2 regions of the Microbacterium sp. 22195 genome follow, and region 2 is predicted to be linked to the other one. Evidence: predicted binding sites of a transcription regulator. Region 2 holds the regulator's gene; the other holds the start of a gene.
The links. Region 2 encodes HspR, which represses chaperone genes until heat shock. Its sites were predicted from a motif close to AAGTTGAGTCNNNNNGACTCAACTT; they were not measured.

Region 1 (4,649 bases), on a different contig from region 2:
GTCCGTGGAGTGCTGGTCGAGCGAGATGATGTTCGCCCCGTGCGACGCCAGCACTCCGGCGACGGACGCGACGATGCCGGGCTGGTCGTCGCAGGCGATGAGGAGGCGGGCGGTGTCGGACTGAGGCATGGATGCTCCTGAGCTGAGATCCCTCGGGCGGAGAGACGCGGAGGTGTGCCTCGATTCTGCCCTTCTCGCGCCGACCCGGCGAATCCCGGCCGTCATGGACCGGCTGTGCGGGTCCATGACGGCCGGAGCCGCGGCCTCGCGGCGGCGGGAGGACCACCGCCGCGAGAGTGCATCACGCCGGAGTGCGGTTCTCGGCGCTCACCATCCAGGCGAACTGCTCGAGCTCCTCGAGGACGACGTGCAGGATGTCGGCACTGGTGGGGTCCTCCTCGTCGACCGCGTCGTGCACGTCGCGCACGGTCGCGATCGCGGCCTCCAGCCGCTCGGTGACCAGATCGACGGTGTCGGTCGTGCTGACCTCGCCTTCCGGGTAGGGCGGCAGCGAGGTGGTGTCGGCCACCGTGCGGCTGCGTCCGTCGGGGATGGCGTGCAGCGCCCGCATCCGCTCGGCGACCGTGTCGCCCAGACGCCGCGCCGCCTCGACCACCTCGTCCAGCTGCAGGTGCGTGTCGCGGAAGTTCTTCCCCACGACGTTCCAGTGCGCCTGCTTGCCCTGGATCTGCAGGTCCACCAGGTCGACCAGCACCCGTTGCAGGCTCTGGCCCAGCTGCTCGGAGGCGTGGAATCCGCTCTCGGCGTTCTGGTCCTTCGTGAGCGGGGTGGTGCTCTGCTTCTTCGCGGCCTGCGTCGAGCTCGGTTTCTTCGTGGGCGTCATCTTCGTTCTCCTCCGGTCCTTCTCAGTGGTCTTCGTCAGTGATCGCGCAGCATCGAGATCAGCTCGGACTTGCGCTTGTCGGAGTAGCCCTTGAGGCCGAGCTCCTTCGCGCGGGACTTGAGCTCGTCGACCGTGCGGTCCTCGTAGTCCTCGGCCGTGCCGCCGCGCTTGCCGACGGACTTCCGCCCGTCACGGGCAGCGGCGTTCGAGATGCGCGCCGCCTTCTCCTTCGAGGCTCCGTCATCGCGGAGCTCTTCGTAGAGATCCGGATCCTTCAGGCTGTTCGAGCCGCGTCCACGGGGCATGATGCTCTCCTTCTCCGTCGTGTCTGTCTCGCCAGGATGCCGAGGCTCCCGCCGTCACCGACAGGGGGTTGACACCGTCGTGCGCCGACCTGCACCCGGTCCCGCCTGCCGCCGCGGGCTGTCGCCGTTAGCACCGCCGGATGGGCGAGTCAACGCGGGGGACAGCGTGGCCGCCGGGTGTCAGTGTCGTCCTGCAGCTCGTACGCAGGGGCTCCGCCCCGATCGACCGAGAGGAATCACCATGGATGACCAGGCACCGCAGCGCGAGGGCGGACTGACCGCACTGACCATCTCCTGCACGCTCAAGCCCTCGCCGGCGCAGTCGAGCTCCGAGAAGCTCAGCGGGCAGATCAGCAGTCTCCTCGAGGAGCATGATGTCGCGACCACGCATGTGCGGGCGGTCGACCACGACATCCTGCCCGGGGTGGACAAGGACATGGGCGAGGGTGACGAGTGGCCGTCGCTTCGCGAGAAGGTGCTGGCCGCCGACATCGTCGTGCTCGTGACGCCCACGTGGCTCGGCCAGCAGTCCAGCGTCGCGCAGCGCGTGCTCGAGCGCCTGGACGCCGAGCTCGGGGAGACCGACGCCGAGGGCCGCCCCACCCTGTTCGACAAGGTCGCGCTGGCCGGCGTGGTGGGCAACGAGGACGGTGCGCATCACATCGTGGCGGTGCTGTACCAATCGCTCGACGATGTGGGCTTCAGCGTGCCGGCGCAGGGATGCGTGTACTGGAACGGCGAGGCGATGCAGAAGACCGACTACAAGGATCTGCCCGAGACCCCCGCCTCCGTGGAGTCGTCCATGCGCACGGCGGTCGCCAACGCGGTGCATCTGGCCCGGCTGCTGAAGCGGGAGGGATATCCCGCTACCGGGTGACGGCTAGCCTGAACGGGTGACCACGACCGCCGCACTCCTCGTCTCCGCGCGCGAGCGGCTGGCCGGCGTCCCGCGCGAGGGCCTCGGTCTGCTGCGCACCTCGCGCTGGCGACGGGATCGCATCGTGCGGGTCGGGGATGCCTGGCATCTGGGCGTGCTGCTGCTCACCGACGACGGAGTGCTCTCCACCGGCGAGATCCTCCGCGCAGCCGAGGAGGTGCGCCGCGGGTACACCGCGGAGTCGTCCCGGGCGCGTGCCGAGCGGCGCGCGATGGCCCGGCGCGGCGGATTCGCCGAGGGCGAGGTCGTGCACCTCGGCTGGGAACGGCTGGATGCGGATGCCGTGGACGCCGGCGAGGCCTCGGGCCCGCTCGCGCTGCTCGACGGTGAACCGGCGGTGCGCTGGTCGGCGACCGGCGGGCTGATGCCCCTGGCAGGCTACCTGGACGAGAAGATCGCCCTGTTGCAGAGCTGACGTCCGTGTTGCGGGGTGCCCATTGCGGGCGCTCAGCCCCCGAGCATGGCCGGGAACCGTCCCAGCAGGTCGGCTCCGTCGACGGATGCCGACAGCACCATCCGCTCGGTGGCCGCGTACTCGCTCGGGTCGAAGTAGCCGGACGCGCGGTACACCGCCATCCGATCGGCGAAGTCCTGCGGTGACGCCTCGGGGTGGAACTGCGTGGCGTACAGGTGCTCGCCGACCCGGTACGCCTGCACCGGGCAGTCGTCCTTGGTGGCCAGCAGCACGGCACCCGGCGGCGTCTCGGCTGCGGACTCCTTGTGCGCGGTGAACACGCTCATCGACGGCGCGTTCGGGCCGAAGAGCGGATCCTCCGCGCCGTCGGCGGTGAGACGGATGCGCGACGCCTGCACCCGCTCGGGGTGCTCCATCGTGACGCGGCCGCCCAGCATCCGGGTCACGACGCCGATCCCGTAGCAGGTGAACAGCGCCGTGGCGGCGCCGGTGAGGGCACGGTCCGCGATGCGCTCCAGGTCGCGTTCGACCGTCTTCTGCGTCTCGTCCTTCACGGCGTCCGTGACGTTGAACGGCGAGCCGCCGATCACGAAGCCGTCGTACTGCTGCCACTCGACGGTCTCCAGCGAGGCGTGCAGCAGGTCGAGGCGATCCAGCTGCGGGATGCCGAGGTCGCGGGCGAAGGAGCGGTGCTCGGCATCGGCCGCGCTGCGCTCCGGGCGCACGCAGACGTAGAGCACCGAGGACATGCGATCGAGTCTATTCGCGGATTTGCGCTCGGCCGGGAATAGGCGTCATCATCTGTTGTTGAACTTGACAGAAGTACGCTCAAGTTTGAGAGGAAACCCCATGCCCAACGACTTCAACGAGGCGGGCTCGGGCTCGTTCGACGAGTTCCTGGCCCGTTACCTCGCAGGTGAGCAGGCCCGGCAGGCGCGATCGATCGACCTCAGCCGCTTCCTCACCGCGCGCACCCAGCAGATCCTGCAGCGTGCCGGTCGTTTCGCGCTCGAGCGCGGTCAGACCGAGCTCGATGCGCTGCACGTCCTGCGCGTGATCGTCGCTGACGAGGCCGTCGCCGAGGCGATCTCCCGGATCGGCGTCGACCCCGCCGCGATCGTGGATGCCGTGGATGCGCGCCTGCCGATGCCCGGCGAGTCCTCCGACGACGGCGCCGCCACGATCACCCCGAGCGCCAGCCGGGTGCTGTTCCACGCCTACCAGGTGGCCCGTTCCTCGGGCTCCACCTATATCGAGCCGGAGCACGTGTTCTTCGCGCTCGTGATCGGTCAGGATGCGCCCTCCGGCCAGATCCTCGCGCGCGCCGGGGTCACCGCCGAGGCGCTCACGCAGAGCCTGCGCGGAGAGCCGGTGCACGCCGGCGTCGCACCGCAGGACGAGCACGCCGAGAACACGGCATCCGAGACCCCGATGCTGGACAAGTACGGCCTCGACCTCACCGCTCGCGCCCGCGCAGGCGAACTCGACCCCGTGATCGGCCGCAGCGTCGAGATCGAGCAGACCATCGAGATCCTCAGCCGCCGCACCAAGAACAACCCGGTGCTGATCGGTGAGGCCGGCGTCGGCAAGACGGCGATCGTCGAGGGTCTGGCCCGCGCGATCGTCGAGGGCGCGGTGCCCGCCGCGCTGAAGGACCGTCGCGTGGTGTCGCTCGACCTGCCCGGCATGCTCGCCGGCACCCGCTACCGCGGCGACTTCGAGGAGCGTCTCACCAAGACCATGGACGAGATCTCCGCCCACAAGGGCGAGATCATCGTGTTCCTCGACGAGCTGCACACCGTGGTCGGTGCGGGCGGCTCCGGCGAGGGCGGCACGGATGCCGGAAACATCCTCAAGCCCCGCCTGGCCCGCGGCGACCTGCACCTCGTCGGTGCGACCACGCTGAGCGAGTACCGCAGGATCGAGAAGGACCCGGCGCTGGAGCGCCGCTTCCAGCCTGTGAAGGTGGGCGAGCCCTCCATCGAGGACGCCGTGCGCATCCTGCAGGGGCTGAAGCCCGCCTATCAGGAGCACCACGACGTGACGTTCACCGACGAGTCGATCCGTGCGGCCGTCGAGCTGAGTGCGCGGTACCTGCCCGACCGGGTGCTGCCCGACAAGGCCATCGACCTGATCGATCAGGCCGGT
Region 2 (4,649 bases):
CGAGGCCGACGGTCGCGGCCTCCCAGATCGAGCCGGCACCGGAGTTCGCGACCGTCACCGCACCGGACTTCGCCTTGGCGACGAGCGCTTCGAGCGAGTCGATGCCGCTGTTCGCGCCGACGGTGATCACGCCCGGCGCGAGCATGATCTGGCCGAGCAGGTCGTAGTTCTCGGGCAGCACCTTGGCGCCCTGGGTGGTGTTGAGCATCGCGATCTCGACGGGCGCGAAGCCGATGACGTAGCCGTCGGCCTTCTGGCTGCCGACGTACTCCATGGCGAGGGCGCCGGCAGCGCCGGGCATGTTCTCGGGGACGACGCTCACGTCGAGGATCTTCTCGAGCTCGGTGGCGAGGGCACGCGAGGAGAGGTCGGAGCCGCCACCCGGGTTCGCCTGGATGATCAGGCGGATGTCCTTCTCGGGGAAGGCCGACTCGGCACCTCCCTCTTCGACCTTGGTGCAGCCCGCCAGGACGAGCGCGGTTGCGGTGACGGCGACGATGGCTGCGGCCGCTCGGGACATGCGGATGCGGGGCATCTTTGCTCCTCGGTGCTGGTCGACCGTGTTGTCGACGCTGGCGAGCGTAGCAGTGTTCACTGTTAACAGTCAACACCGAGACGGCTCCCGCGCAGACAGCGGGGCCGGATCAGGACGTCTGCTGCGGGAGCTCGCTGAGCATGCGGTCGCGGGCGCCGTCCAGGTGCGCCGTGAGCACCTCGGCCGCGCGCACGGCGTCGCCGCTGCGCATGACGTCCATCAGCACGACGTGGTCGCTCGCGGAGTCGTGCAGATCGTCGTCGTGGTTGATCGTGACGTCGAGCAGAGCCGTGAACGTCGGCAGGTACTGCTTCCAGGCGCCCTCGAGGCGGGCGTGGTCCGCGAGCACGTAGATCTGCGAGTGGAAGTCGAGGTCGGCCTCCACGAAGGCGGCGTGGTCGCCGGCATCCGCGGCTTCCGCCATCCGCTGCACGGCATCCCCCATCGTCCGCCAGCGGGCGTCGTCCGACACGCGGATCGCCCGCGACAGCGCGAGCTGCTCGAGCGCACCGCGCAGACTGTAGAGCTCATCGACGTCGTCGCCGGTCAGCCCGACGACGAAGACGCCCCGCGGCCGCTGGATGCGAACCAGCTTCTCGAAGCTGAGCTGGGTGAGAGCGTCGCGCACCGGTCCGCGGCTGACGTCGAACTCCTCGGCGAGCGCCTCCTCGGTGATCCGCTCCCCCGGGGCCAGCACCCCTCGGACGATGCGCTGGCGCAGCACGTTCGCGATCTGCGCACCCAGAGACTCGCCCCTTCTGACTGTGTCGGACACCGGCACTCCCCTTGTTGACTGTTGACAGGGTACATCCTCCGCCAACGGGTCTAGGATCGACGAGGATCCTTCCCCGAGCACCAGGAAGCGAGGTGGTTCATCATGTCGAGTGACAGTCATAGTCGCAGACACGTCATCCCCTCCGCTTCCGCACCGCTCGGCTGAGCGGCGGCGTCTGCTGCGACGCGCGCCACGGCGTTCTCATGACCCCGCTCAGTGCGGCGGTGCCTTCCTAAGGCACGCCCATGACTCCTACCCAGATTCAGACCGTCTCCGAGGCCGCCGACGAGATCCGTCGCCTCATCGCGCAGGGTGACCTGCCCGGCGCGTCCGCCGTACTCACCCCGCTCGCCGTTCCCGAGGTCGTCGAGCTCGTCGACCGGCTCCCCATCGACGATGCCGCGATCGTGTACCGCCTGCTCGCCAAGACCCGCGCCCTCGAAGTGTTCGAGGCCCTCTCCCCCGGCACGCGCGGCGACCTGGTGCAGGCGCTGCGCAACGTCGAGATCACCGCGCTGTTCGCCGAGATGGATCCGGACGACCGCGTCTGGCTGCTCGACGAGCTGCCGGCGTCGGTGGCACCCCAGCTGCTGCGCGGTCTCACCCGGCAGGAGCGCGACCTCACCTCCGGGATGCTCGGCTACCCGCAGGACTCCATCGGGCGCCGCATGAGCCCGGAGTTCGTGACGACGCACCCGCAGCTGACCGTCCGTGAGACGTTCACGCGCATCCGCGCCGCGCTCGACAGCGCCGAGACCGTGTACACCGTGCCGGTGACCGACGCCCGCCGCGTGGTGGGGGTCGTCAGTCTGCGCGATCTGATGTCGGCGGATGAGGATGCCGTGATCGCCGACGTGATGAGCGAGCCGCACGTCGCCGAGGTGACGGAGGACGCCGAGACCGCTGCCCGCCGCGCCACCGACTACAGCCTGCTGGCCCTTCCGATCGTGGACGGCGAGCAGCGGCTGGTGGGCATCCTTACCATCGACGACGCGGCGCGCATCCTCAAGCAGGAGGAGAGCGAGGATGCCGCGCGCCAGGGCGGCGTGGAGCCGCTGCGCCGCTCGTACCTGGGGACGCCCATCCGTCAGCTGGTGCGCTCGCGCGTGGTGTGGCTGCTGGTGCTCGCGGTCGGCGCGACGCTGACCGTGCAGGTGCTGGACACCTTCGAGGCGACGCTCGCGCAGATGACGGTGCTCGCGCTGTTCGTGCCGCTGCTGATCGGCACCGGCGGCAACACGGGCAACCAGGCCGCGACCACGGTGACGCGGTCGCTCGCACTGGGTGAAGTGACGCCTCGCGACGTGCTGCGGGTGCTCTCCCGCGAGATCAGGGTCGGATTCTGCCTGGGGCTGCTGCTCGGGGCGCTCGGCTTCGTGATCGCGGGCCTGGTCTACGAATGGCACGTCGGCCTGGTGATCGGCCTCACCCTGGTCGCGGTCTGCACGGTCGCGGCATCCGTCGGCGGGATGATGCCCCTGGCAGCCCGTGCGATCCGCGTCGACCCGGCCGTGTTCTCCAACCCGTTCATCACGACGTTCGTCGACGCGACCGGGCTGGTCATCTACTTCCTGATCGCGAAGACCGTGCTGGGCCTGTGAGGCTCAGCACGGTCCGCTCGTCGGATCAGCTGTAGGTCTCGAGCACTCGGCGAGTGGGTCAGCTGACGTCCAGGTGGCAGTTCGTCCCGTTGTGACAGCGGCCCCACGCGTTCAGGTCGCAGTTCGTCCCGGTATCGCGTGCTGATAGCGGGACGAATCGCGACCTGGAGGAAGGTGGAATGCCGGTAACGGGACAAATCGCGACCTGGAAGGGAATCGTAGTGTCGCCTCGACCGCGGCGGTTCTCAGGCTCCGCCGCGCGGAGCCTCGTCGTCGGCATCCGCGTCGTCCTCGGGCGCCGGGACCGGCCGTGGACGCCACAGCACAACCTCGGTGGAGCGGCGGATGCGCCGGCCGGATGCCAGCGAGACGATCGACCCGGTCGCCCCGGCGGCGAAGACGCGAACGCCGGGGCGGCTCTCCCGTTCGGCGCGCAGAGCGCCCTCGAGCTCGGTGACGCGGGAGCGCAGCATCCGCACCTCGTCCTCCAGGTCGAGCAGCCGGGCGATCGCCGGGAGACTCATCCCCTCGCTCGACAGCTGCGCGACTTCGCGGAGCTGCTCGATGTCGCGCATCGAGTAGCGCCGCGAGCCGCCGCGCGTGCGGCCGGGCACCACCAGGCCGATGCGGTCGTACTGCCGCAGCGTCTGGGGGTGCATGCCGGCCAGCTCGGCGGCGACTGCGATCGCGAAGACAGGGGATTCGGCATCCATGTCAGGCCTTGGCCTTCGCCATCATCTCGGCCCGCGGGTTCTCGGTGGGCTCGAGCTCGTGGAAGCGCTGCAGCGCTTCGCGCGCGGCGTCGTCGAGGTGCGTCGGCACGGCCACCTGCAACTCCGCGAGCAGGTCGCCCGTGCCCTTCTTCGCCGACGCGATGCCCCTGCCCTTGACGCGCAGCACGCGCCCGGAGGGCGTGCCCGGGGCGACCCGCAGCTTGACCGTCTCGCCGCCCAGTGTGGGCACCTCGATGGTCGCGCCGAGCGTCGCCTCGGTGAACGTGACGGGCACGGTCAGCCGCAGGTTCAGTCCCTCGCGGGTGAACACCGGATGCGGGCGCACCGTGACCTGAACGACGATGTCGCCGGGCTCCCCGCCGTCGGGCGAGGGGCGGCCTCGGCCGCGCAGACGGATCTTCTGACCGTCTGCGACGCCCGCGGGCACCTTGATCTTGAACGGCTTGCCGTCCTCGGCCTGCAGGGTGATGGTCTCGCCCTGCGCGGCGGTGACGAAGTCCAGGGTGGTGCGGGCCGTGACGTCGGCGCCCTTCTGCGGGCCGCCGAAGCCACGGAATCCGCCCGACGACTGCCCGAACCGGCCACTGCCGAAGGAGCCGCCGCCCTGGTTGAACATCGAGAAGATGTCGTCGAAGTCGGCCTGACGGCCGCCGCCCTGCCCGAACCGGCTGAACACGTCCTCGAAGCCGCCCGCGCCACCGCCGCCGGGCGCGGTGAAACGCGCCCCCGAGCCCATCGCGCGGATCTCGTCGTACTCGCGACGCTGCTCGGCATCGCTGAGCACGCTGTACGCCTCGCTGATCTCCTTGAACTTCGCCTCGGCCGCCGCATCACCCGGGTTGGAGTCCGGGTGGTACTTGCGCGCGAGCTTGCGGTACGTCTTCTTCAGTTCCGCGTCGGAGATGTCCTTCGAGACGCCGAGCGTCTTGTAGAAGTCCTTGTCGAACCAATCCTGGCTGGCCATCGATCACCTACTCCGCAGGGACGGCGACGACGACCTTCGC

Region 1: the regulator HspR is predicted to act here: its motif matches at 3,312-3,336, upstream of ACTJJ4_RS09035 (ATP-dependent Clp protease ATP-binding subunit).

Annotation. Positions count from the first base shown of each region.
Region 1 is NZ_JBQEPE010000002.1:206,084-210,732, forward strand. Features, by position in the region: gene purU (formyltetrahydrofolate deformylase) at 1-129, opposite strand, end outside; gene ACTJJ4_RS09010 (Dps family protein) at 302-844, opposite strand; gene ACTJJ4_RS09015 (DUF7218 family protein) at 880-1,149, opposite strand; gene ACTJJ4_RS09020 (flavodoxin family protein) at 1,391-2,026, shown strand; gene ACTJJ4_RS09025 (glutaminase) at 2,043-2,501, shown strand; gene ACTJJ4_RS09030 (glutamine amidotransferase-related protein) at 2,534-3,250, opposite strand; gene ACTJJ4_RS09035 (ATP-dependent Clp protease ATP-binding subunit) at 3,351-4,649, shown strand, end outside.
Region 2 is NZ_JBQEPE010000004.1:224,657-229,305, forward strand. Features, by position in the region: gene ACTJJ4_RS13680 (tripartite tricarboxylate transporter substrate binding protein) at 1-535, opposite strand, end outside; gene ACTJJ4_RS13685 (GntR family transcriptional regulator) at 645-1,310, opposite strand; gene mgtE (magnesium transporter) at 1,556-2,911, shown strand; gene ACTJJ4_RS13695 (heat shock protein transcriptional repressor HspR) at 3,157-3,624, opposite strand; gene ACTJJ4_RS13700 (DnaJ C-terminal domain-containing protein) at 3,626-4,609, opposite strand; gene grpE (nucleotide exchange factor GrpE) at 4,617-4,649, opposite strand, start outside.